DNA from 4 places in the Cohnella soli genome. Region 4 is predicted to be linked to each of the others. Evidence: riboswitches for the same ligand, from Rfam matches in the RefSeq annotation. Region 4 holds a riboswitch; each other region holds the start of a gene.

Region 1 (2,201 bases), on a different contig from region 4:
GCCGCCGTTCGAGCGTCCTTAGCATGCAGACGCAGGTCGTCGCTTCGTTGACCGGCGTCGCCCAAGGGGAGCGCAAACGGCAGATGGACGCTTATCTATTCTCTACGCCCGCGAATTTCGTGCAGATCGGAAGCCCGTTCATGTCGTTCTTCTATTACGAGGCATTGGCCAAGGTAGGAGGCGTATCGGTCATTCTGGACGATATTCGCAAAAACTACGGCAATATGATTCGCCATGGCGCGACGACCTGTTGGGAGCAGTATCCGAACTTCGCCGAAAACCGCGCTAACCCCGACGAGCTGACGCGTAGTCACTGCCATGCGTGGTCGTCCGCTCCGGCTTATTTCCTCGGCCGCGAGATACTTGGGGTACGCAGTCTCTCGGCTGGCTGGACCGAAGTCGAGATCGCTCCGGTTCCGTGCGGGCTTACTTGGGCTCGCGGCAGCGTGCCGCATCCGGCCGGCGGCCGAATCGATGTGAGCTGGACCGCGGACGAAGCGACGGGACGCATGCAGCTCGCCGTCTCCCACCCGGCAGACGTGCTTGCACGTATTAAGCTGCCTGAAGGCTTCACGGGCGACATTAAGATAACGAAGCTGGAGCGTCTGAGCTGAAAATAAGATAAACCAAACAATAGGCTGCCCTATAAACGGGTAGCCTCTTGTTTGGTTTACGGTGTCAAGAGCATCGCAATCAGGGTATTTCATTGTTGACTAGTGAGCAGTATTTTCTCGGCCACTCGATTGAGAAAAGTGTTCGAATAAAAGGGAAACCGAAAATTTTGTCGAAATAAGTATTCAACAGATGAGCTATGCTGATCTGCATTTCCGAAACTAACGAAACCAAAATACTCGTACGATAATGGCAAACCCGTCGAAAGGCGGGGACGCAAAGCTAAAGGGGCTTACGGATTTGCTATATAAGCAAATGCCGATGCCAGCCAGCCGCCGAAAACGACGGAGACCTCCGTCTATTAGCGCATGGCGCTTTAGGACGGAGGTTTTATATTCACGCAACTTGTCGGATTTAACAGAATAATGTCGGATGCAAGTTTTGCGTCCGCCAAAAGGTGATGGTGAACTTGAACCGTTTGGAGATGAAAAAGCACCCGATCATATTAATAGTTAGCCATAAAATGGATTGGGATATTGCGGATGAAACAAACATCGGCTTCAAGATTGAGGTAACGGAAGGGGGCCGGATCCCGGACTTGCTGTCCCGTCTTGATTTTGTCAATCCAGACTGCCTAGTCATAGACTTGGACGCTTCGACGGCGGAATTAAAAGAGGATTTGGACGCTTGGACCGAATTGAGGGAGATCTGCGAGATGAGGTATATTCCGCTCATCGGGGTAGCCGAGAAATCGAACCCGGAGCTGGAATGGGCGGTGCTCGCAGACGCGTTTCTCCATCCGGCAGATCATACCGGACTTCAACGGCATGTAAGGAAGCTTCTAGAGAGGAGAGAGCGGATTCTCGGTCAAATTCTGATCGATCCCCTAACGGGAGCGTTTAATGACAAGTATTTGCGGCGTGAAGTGGACTTACAGTTAAGCGATATCAAGCGGTCCTACGAGACGTTTGCATTGGTTTATGCGGAAATCGATCAATCGGAATCGGATCCGGGGCTCCGGCGCGTTGCGACGCGGAGTCTAGCGGATTTCATCCAGAAGAGCATACGTCCCACCGATCGTTTGGCGCATCATCCCGAGGGGGGCTTTGTTCTCGTGTTGCCGAAGACGGTTAAAGATGATGCTGCAAAACTCATGAAACGATTGATCCAGTTGTTCTCCGAGATGCCTATCGATACGAATGACGGGCCAAAGCATGTCTCCTTCTCCGCCAAGGTAAAGGAATTTACCGACCCTGGCATTTCGGTTGACGAATGTCTGGCGCTTATGCCGTTCACGGAAGCCGATCCGCAAGAGCGGCAAGGACTCGTGCTCGACTCGTCGGATGACGGAAAGATGGCGGTTCGGAAGCTAATGGTGGCGATCATAGACGATGATCGGCTGATTCGCGAGTTGCTGAAGCAGCAGTTGGCCGATATCGGCGAAGAGCTCTATCACGTTGAAGTCAGGGCTTTCGAAGATGGAGAGGCATTTTTTAACGATCCTTGGCACCGTCAAAACGAACGCTTTTTAGTCATTATCGACCGGATTATGCCCAAGATGGACGGATTGGAAGTGCTGAGCCGAATTC
Region 2 (2,201 bases), on a different contig from region 4:
TGTAGTTCCAGGTCGAATTGATATTAAACTCCAAACTGAAAATTCGGTCAAGGATGTCGAGAAGCAATTGCTCCCCTTCTTCTCCAGCCCCTTCGAACATAATGTCAGTGTAGCCATAATGGTGTAGCCCGTTCGTTTTCACATACAGTACGTTCCCGTCCAAATCCGTTGTCGTTATCGGCAGCAAGGATGGATCAAAGAATTGTCGCATATTACCTCTCGCCTCCTCTCTTAACCTTTAACTTAATTATACTTCCATTTCTATATTCCACCTAATTATTTAATAGAATTATTATCGCACATAAATGCGAATAGATTTCAATGCCTTTGGCCAAAAAAAGAGATGGAAGAGTTGCTCCATCTCAGTGTTGCGGTTATTCAATTTCAAGTTCGATCCGCTCGATGATTGGTTCGTTCTCCTTGCAGCCTTTAAGCAGTCTAGCATGCTCCATCTTCGCCAGATCGATCGCATGTTCACGCGCCTCTTCGTGCGTATCCCCAATGACCCCAAGCCGAAGTTCCGGTATATACACCGAAATGTTATTGTCGCTAGCGTTCCCTTCAAACAAAAGGGTAATTGCTACCTTGCTTTTTTCCAGAAAGGTTTCATGCTGCACGCTTAATCTTCCCTTCGCCTGTTGTCTTTACTTTTAGTACATATTCACTAACTAAATTAGGATCCAGGTAGAATCCACGCGGTAAATTGTGGTGCATATGTACTATAATTAGTACAGTCGAATTTTACTATGAACGTTAAATAGCGGTCAACACTTTTCTTCCTAATTTGGCTCGATTCGCCATTGCTCGCTATTATCTATCATTATTCGACAGTATTCGACACTTTATTAAAATTTAATGAATTATGTTTCCCAAATACTTTCTGTATGTACTTGAAAATCATGCTATATTTTCTTTAGAGGTTGTATGCAGACTTGAGCAAACTGTGCGAAAGTACAGGACGCAAAACCACGGGTCTAATGCGCAAGCTATGACAGCCGGGTTGCCAATCCTCTGCCTATAACTTAACGAAAGGGACACACAAATTATGATCCAGAACGATATCGGTAAACACTTAGAGTTAATACGTTTGTCGAAAGATTATAGTTTAAGAACCGCTGGTAAGCTATGCAAATTAAGCCACGGTTATATTCGTGATGTTGAACTCGGTGATAACAGGAAGACAGGACCGGCCATCATTCCCCAACCTCAGACGCTTAGGAAGTTTGCTGAGGCATACCAAACAGATTTTAACGAGTTAATGCGAATTGCAGGCCATATAGAAGACGTAAAATCAAGTTCTACCGTTTTCAATACGATAAATATCGATCTTAATAACGTTCTGTTTGTCCAGGTAGACGAATCAAATCGCGTCCAATTTCATCAATCAGATCGCATCTACTATGAAAATATGACGCTACATGAGTTTATGCAGTTAGAAGAACTTTTGGAATCAAATCGTTTTATTCGTGTTCATTCGGGAACATATGTAAATCTGAATCATATTTCCGAATACAACGAAAACTCCGGCCACCTTCAAGTAGGACGAGGAGAAACCGGAAAAGTTGTTGAAATTACATGGGTTCGTGGGCAAATGCTCAAGAATGAAATTCTAAGATCCGTAGCTGCAAATAAAAGACTAAATATGGATTCCAAAGTTGAATTCGTTCAGCAACCGGCTATGCTTAAAGTTCGTAACCTTCAATTTTAATTCTCATTCTTTATATTTTGTCGAATAGTGTTGTTAACATTCTTTAGTTCATGTATACTATCATTTTGCTTCGGGAATGATTGGTATATGTAAATTGTTTAACCAATGTGTTACTATATTAGATAATTGGATGACTAACATAAAGGAGTGCTAATTTGGCATGACTGTTGATTTTAAGATCGAAGGAACATTACAACCCTATTTAGAGAAAATGATCAAAAACTTACCCAATGGACCTAAATTAGTTATGCAGGCGCTTTCAAAAAAGGATTGGAACAAAGAAGATTTATCTTTGAAATCTGGCGTAAGACGTGGAGAATTAAATTTCGCTGTTTGTTATCTTGAAGCATTAGGTTTAGCTGAATACAATTCGTCAGGCCGGCAAAAACTATATAAACTTACACCGCTTGGCGTTTCAGCATTCGAGATGTATAACGCATTATTTATGGACATAAAAGAAGAAGATGAATAATCAAATTTTTATCATGTTAAT
Region 3 (2,201 bases), on a different contig from region 4:
TTGTATTGTACATATATTTGGTAGAGATTTTTTGGTTCTCACCCGCTGTTAGCGTATGATCATTGGGTGTCACAACGATAGGAATATAACCGGCTTTTGAGAATTGTAAATAAAAGTCTCCCGGGGCAAGGTCATTTATCACATATTTGCCCGACGAATCGGTTTCAGTTGATCCAATAAGCGTGCCAAGCTCTCCGTTATATTGTCCGGAATACACGGCAGCCGTTACCCCCGGCATATTGGACCCTGTTTTTAAATCCCATACGACTCCAGAAACGCTAGCCGGGCCGGTAGGCAGTGCTCCCACATCTATGATGTACCAGTCGGTAAATCCGCCATAAGATACTGAAATATTAGCAGATCCCGGGCCAGTTGCCGTGATGACGCCAACGCGATCTACAGTCGCTACCAATGGATTACTAGAAGTCCACACGCCGGCATCCGTAATACGTTGTTCTGAACTATCGCTCATCTCGGCTGTCGCAATACCTTGAGAAGTTTCCCCAACGTATATGAAATATTTAGACAGATTCAGGCGAAGATCCGTGATAATACTTGGTCCTGTTACTGTTGCCGTTGCATTTACCGGGTTGATGAACCCTGGTGTCACTTTAGTTGAATCGGACTTCTGCAAAATAACCGAGTTCAAAACCGGCTCTAATTTCAACAAAGAGCCCTGTGTTTGTTTACGAACTTTAAGCTTAACGGAGAACAGAGTTACATCTCCTGTTCCAATGAGGTCGTTAGCCGAGATTCCAGACACTTTAAAATGCAGGAAAATATTCCCGTACCCATCTTGACTTGCTGTAGGAGTCTTCACTTGGTAATTCGAATTCGCAATAGACGAGCCCACAGAGTATCCATCAGCTTTATACGTATAAACGCCCATCCCTTCATATGTCGCATAATTCGATGGGTCTAGCTTGTCCTCGTTAAATCCAACTGAAAATTCTATACTATGCAGACCATTTGAAGCTACATTTGCAATATCTTTCAATCCTACCGAAACAATAACTTCCTCTCCGGGGGCGTATACGGCCTTGTCAGTCGTCACGACAACGTCTACCTGTCCGGTCCCGTTTGCCGACGCACTCCCTCCAAACACGGAAAACATCAGCATACAAAGTACGAAAATTGAAACGAATTTCCTTGAAACTAGTTTCAAACTCATGCCGTGAACCCTCCTAAGTTTTGTGTATATTAGCACTGTAGAAGAACAGCGTAATAACCATAAATCCCATTACTCCTTAAAAAACACAAACAGCCGCAACGCCTATTACGCGTTCGGCTGCTCTTTGCAACACAAACACACTTTCGGCGGTCTGGCGATCCACGTGGGACCCATGACTTTGCGTCCCCGCCTTGCGACGGGTTTGCCTTTTTCGAGTGGTTCTTTTGAATGAGATGAGAAGAAAATGCTGGAAATTAATCGAAGTATACATCAGAGAAAAATCAGTTGTACAGCGATTCGCTGTATACTTTGTATGTTTTTGTAATTTGAAGCAGGAAAATAAGCATACACCTAATCCAGATGAGGTCCGGTTCGGTTATTAGACAATTGGGGATTAAGCTAACGGGCACGATAGCTCAATCATGACACGACGGCAGCCGGCCTCAGAACGATCGGCTGCCGTCGTTGCGCTAACGGGCAGGATTGCAACTTTACGCAAATCATTCGCGCCTCAAATAATGGGTATATCTGTAAATCGAATGTGGGGGCTAGAATCTGATCGTTCAATCGAGATTCATGGCAAAAAAATAAACACAGCTATCGCAGCGTATATTATTGAAATAACGTTGTTCAATTAATGAGGAGGAAAATATGGCAATAATAATTTTTTTATGGATTCTATCTATTATTGGTCTTTTTTGGGTATGGAGTGATGCATCCAACAAACGGGGAGGTAATATTGGTTGCCTTTGGGCACTTATCGTATTAATCCTTGGCCCAATTGGATTTATTGCTTACTTATTTGTAAGGAACTCAGATTGAGTTATGGGAATTGATGTTGGATGAAAGAACGTTATCTCATTAAAAGACTGTGTAGATGAGGTTGGTTTGCTGAGGAACACGAAATGCCATTAAGCTATCGGAGAACTTTAGCACAATCACCAAAGACTGTCGTCTGATCGAACGGCAGCCTTTTAAGCAAATGGGGCAGTTAAGCTAAATGTGCATCCCAGATTAACCCAATGCGTAG
Region 4 (2,201 bases):
ATACCGGAGGCATCCAAACCGCCTGATTCAAAGTTTCCCGCATACACGTCCGACCCCATTTGCGCAGCGCCGCCGATCATTAACCCGTCACCGGTGAAATGCGTAGCTTTAACCCCTTCCACCGTAACATTCCGAGCCCCTTCGATATAAATGCCGAAACCGCCTTCGTGCGTTCCAGGGCTATAAGCGTTGTCTTTGCCGGAATAATTATGCGTCTCGCGATCGCCTTTGTACCAGCCGCCCTTGATCGTGACATTGTTTGCTCCGTACTGGATCGCAAGCGAATAATAAGACTCCTTGCCGTTCGTTTCCTTTTGGATGACAGCGTCCGTAGGAAGTTCCCACAGCATATCGCCAACCATGTTAATCTGGCTGTCCTTGCTGATCGTGTACGTTCCCGACGGCAAGAATACAGCATGGATGCCTTGTCCGTAAGCCCACTGCAACATGTTGTTCAGACCGGCGGTCGTGCCTGCCGGATCGCTGCCGTCGTTGCGAATGCCCCAACGATCAAGTTCCACCAGATAATGCGTCGGAGTGCCGCTCACGGCGTCGCTCTTGCCGACAACCTTCCCGTCAACCCCGATTGCTTCGATCTTGAATTCATAGACATGGCCGTATACAAGCCCCTGCGCCATGAACGTTGTCGAGGAAGTCGAGCCCGCCGCATTCAGCAGCTCGCCGTCGGCATACACATTGTAGCCGACCGCTTTATCGGTAGCCGCTTGCTCCCATTGAAGCATCACACTACCCGGCGCTCCAGTCGCCCGCAAACCCGTTATCGGAACCACAGGTTCTTCCTTCGGCGGAACGTCAGTCGGAACGCCTATCGTTAAGCCTTCGCTTAGATTCGATTGATATACCGTAGACACTTGCACGACATATCTCTGTTCTTTTTCCAGCCCGACAAGACGGTACTTGTTCACCTTTAAGAGGGTTCCATTCACTTGAACGCCATCAAGAAAAACATTATACCCAACCAGTTTATCGTGCTCGACCGGGTTCCATGTCAAATTCATTGCACCGTCTTCGTACTCGGCGGCCAGCCCTGTCGGCGCAGCAATCTCCAAGGAAAAATCATTATGCGCGAGATCGCTCGTTTCGGCGTTCGGAGCAGGCGTTACCTCAGCTGGCTCCGTGCTTGGCGTCGGCGCTGCCATATTCTCGTCTGGCGCAACTTTTGTAGTTTGCGCAACCGGCGTTGCCGGCGTATTGCTTGAGGGAATGCCTTTCGCATCGATCGACTGTGTCTCTGCGAAAGCAGCCCCGGCCCCCATCGTGGAAAACATCAATCCCCATACTAACAACAGTGCACATCCGATTTTGATCCCCGCATTCATTTTTCGCATGTCCTCTTCCCTTCCCTCCGACAGATTGTCCAAGACGGAAAAAAACAGATACCGATGAAATTCGATACCTGCAAGAGGGTACGAATATTTCACTTCGGCAACTGGCTGGCACGTCCGCGATCTGCGGCAATAGCCCCTATAGCTTTGCGTCCTTCGGTTTCCCAAAGTTTGCCTTTCCATATGTGCAGTAATAGAATATCGACAAAATCTTCCACGTTATATAGTGCGAAAGACTGCATTACGTAGGACGTAAGCATTAAATATGAATGTTTTCTCATTTTCGCTCTGCATTATTCTATTCCAAGCGACGATTTCCGGTACAGGCTCCCCTCTTGAGTGAACAAAAAACGCTCCGATACCCGCAAATGCCGGGGAATCGGAGCGTTTCCGCTTGAACCTTCAGTTCAGTATGCTTGTCCGATTATTTCGCCGATGAGCTCGCACTTGGCGACGCCGATGGGCTTGGAGAAGCGCTCGGGGAAGCGCCGGGAGATTTCGAACCGCTTGCGCTTGGCGAAGCGGACGGGCTAGGCGTCTCTTCTTTAGGCAGCGTTACTTTAATCCCCAACGTATCTTGCTCTTTCGTCAAGAACTCGTTAAGTTTCGTCGAGGCAAGATCCGTCTTGATGGCATCTTTCGCCGTGTCGGACAGCTTGTCATACGAAGAAGCTTCTTCGCGGCTCTCGACTTTCATGATATGGTATCCGTATTCCGTCTTGACCGGATCGCCGACAACGCCGATGGCTTGTGTATTCGCAGCTTTCTTGAACTCCTCGACCCAGCCTTTGGCCAATTGCTTCTCATACAAGCCGCCTTTATCCTTGGAACCGGTGTCTGTCGAGTATTCTTTCG

The links. A riboswitch is a leader RNA that binds a small molecule or an ion and turns the genes downstream of it on or off. The one in region 4 is predicted to bind cyclic di-GMP.
Region 1: it holds a riboswitch for cyclic di-GMP, as region 4 does, so the genes downstream of both, ACFPOF_RS18755 (GGDEF domain-containing response regulator) here and ACFPOF_RS28960 (right-handed parallel beta-helix repeat-containing protein) in region 4, are expected to answer to the same signal.
Region 2: it holds a riboswitch for cyclic di-GMP, as region 4 does, so the genes downstream of both, ACFPOF_RS06770 (LytTR family transcriptional regulator DNA-binding domain-containing protein) here and ACFPOF_RS28960 (right-handed parallel beta-helix repeat-containing protein) in region 4, are expected to answer to the same signal.
Region 3: it holds a riboswitch for cyclic di-GMP, as region 4 does, so the genes downstream of both, ACFPOF_RS18475 (S-layer homology domain-containing protein) here and ACFPOF_RS28960 (right-handed parallel beta-helix repeat-containing protein) in region 4, are expected to answer to the same signal.

Annotation. Positions count from the first base shown of each region.
Region 1 covers NZ_JBHSMI010000028.1:615,284-617,484, forward strand. Annotated here, with positions in the region: gene ACFPOF_RS18750 (family 78 glycoside hydrolase catalytic domain) at 1-614, shown strand, start outside; cyclic di-GMP riboswitch class I at 854-952, shown strand; gene ACFPOF_RS18755 (GGDEF domain-containing response regulator) at 1,082-2,201, shown strand, end outside.
Region 2 covers NZ_JBHSMI010000012.1:122,956-125,156, forward strand. Annotated here, with positions in the region: gene ACFPOF_RS06760 (hypothetical protein) at 1-211, opposite strand, end outside; gene ACFPOF_RS06765 (hypothetical protein) at 375-617, opposite strand; cyclic di-GMP riboswitch class I at 926-1,008, shown strand; gene ACFPOF_RS06770 (LytTR family transcriptional regulator DNA-binding domain-containing protein) at 1,046-1,708, shown strand; gene ACFPOF_RS06775 (hypothetical protein) at 1,869-2,180, shown strand.
Region 3 covers NZ_JBHSMI010000028.1:519,063-521,263, reverse strand. Annotated here, with positions in the region: gene ACFPOF_RS18475 (S-layer homology domain-containing protein) at 1-1,171, opposite strand, end outside; cyclic di-GMP riboswitch class I at 1,314-1,388, opposite strand.
Region 4 covers NZ_JBHSMI010000062.1:33,452-35,652, reverse strand. Annotated here, with positions in the region: gene ACFPOF_RS28960 (right-handed parallel beta-helix repeat-containing protein) at 1-1,349, opposite strand, end outside; cyclic di-GMP riboswitch class I at 1,443-1,532, opposite strand; gene ACFPOF_RS28955 (peptidylprolyl isomerase) at 1,771-2,201, opposite strand, start outside.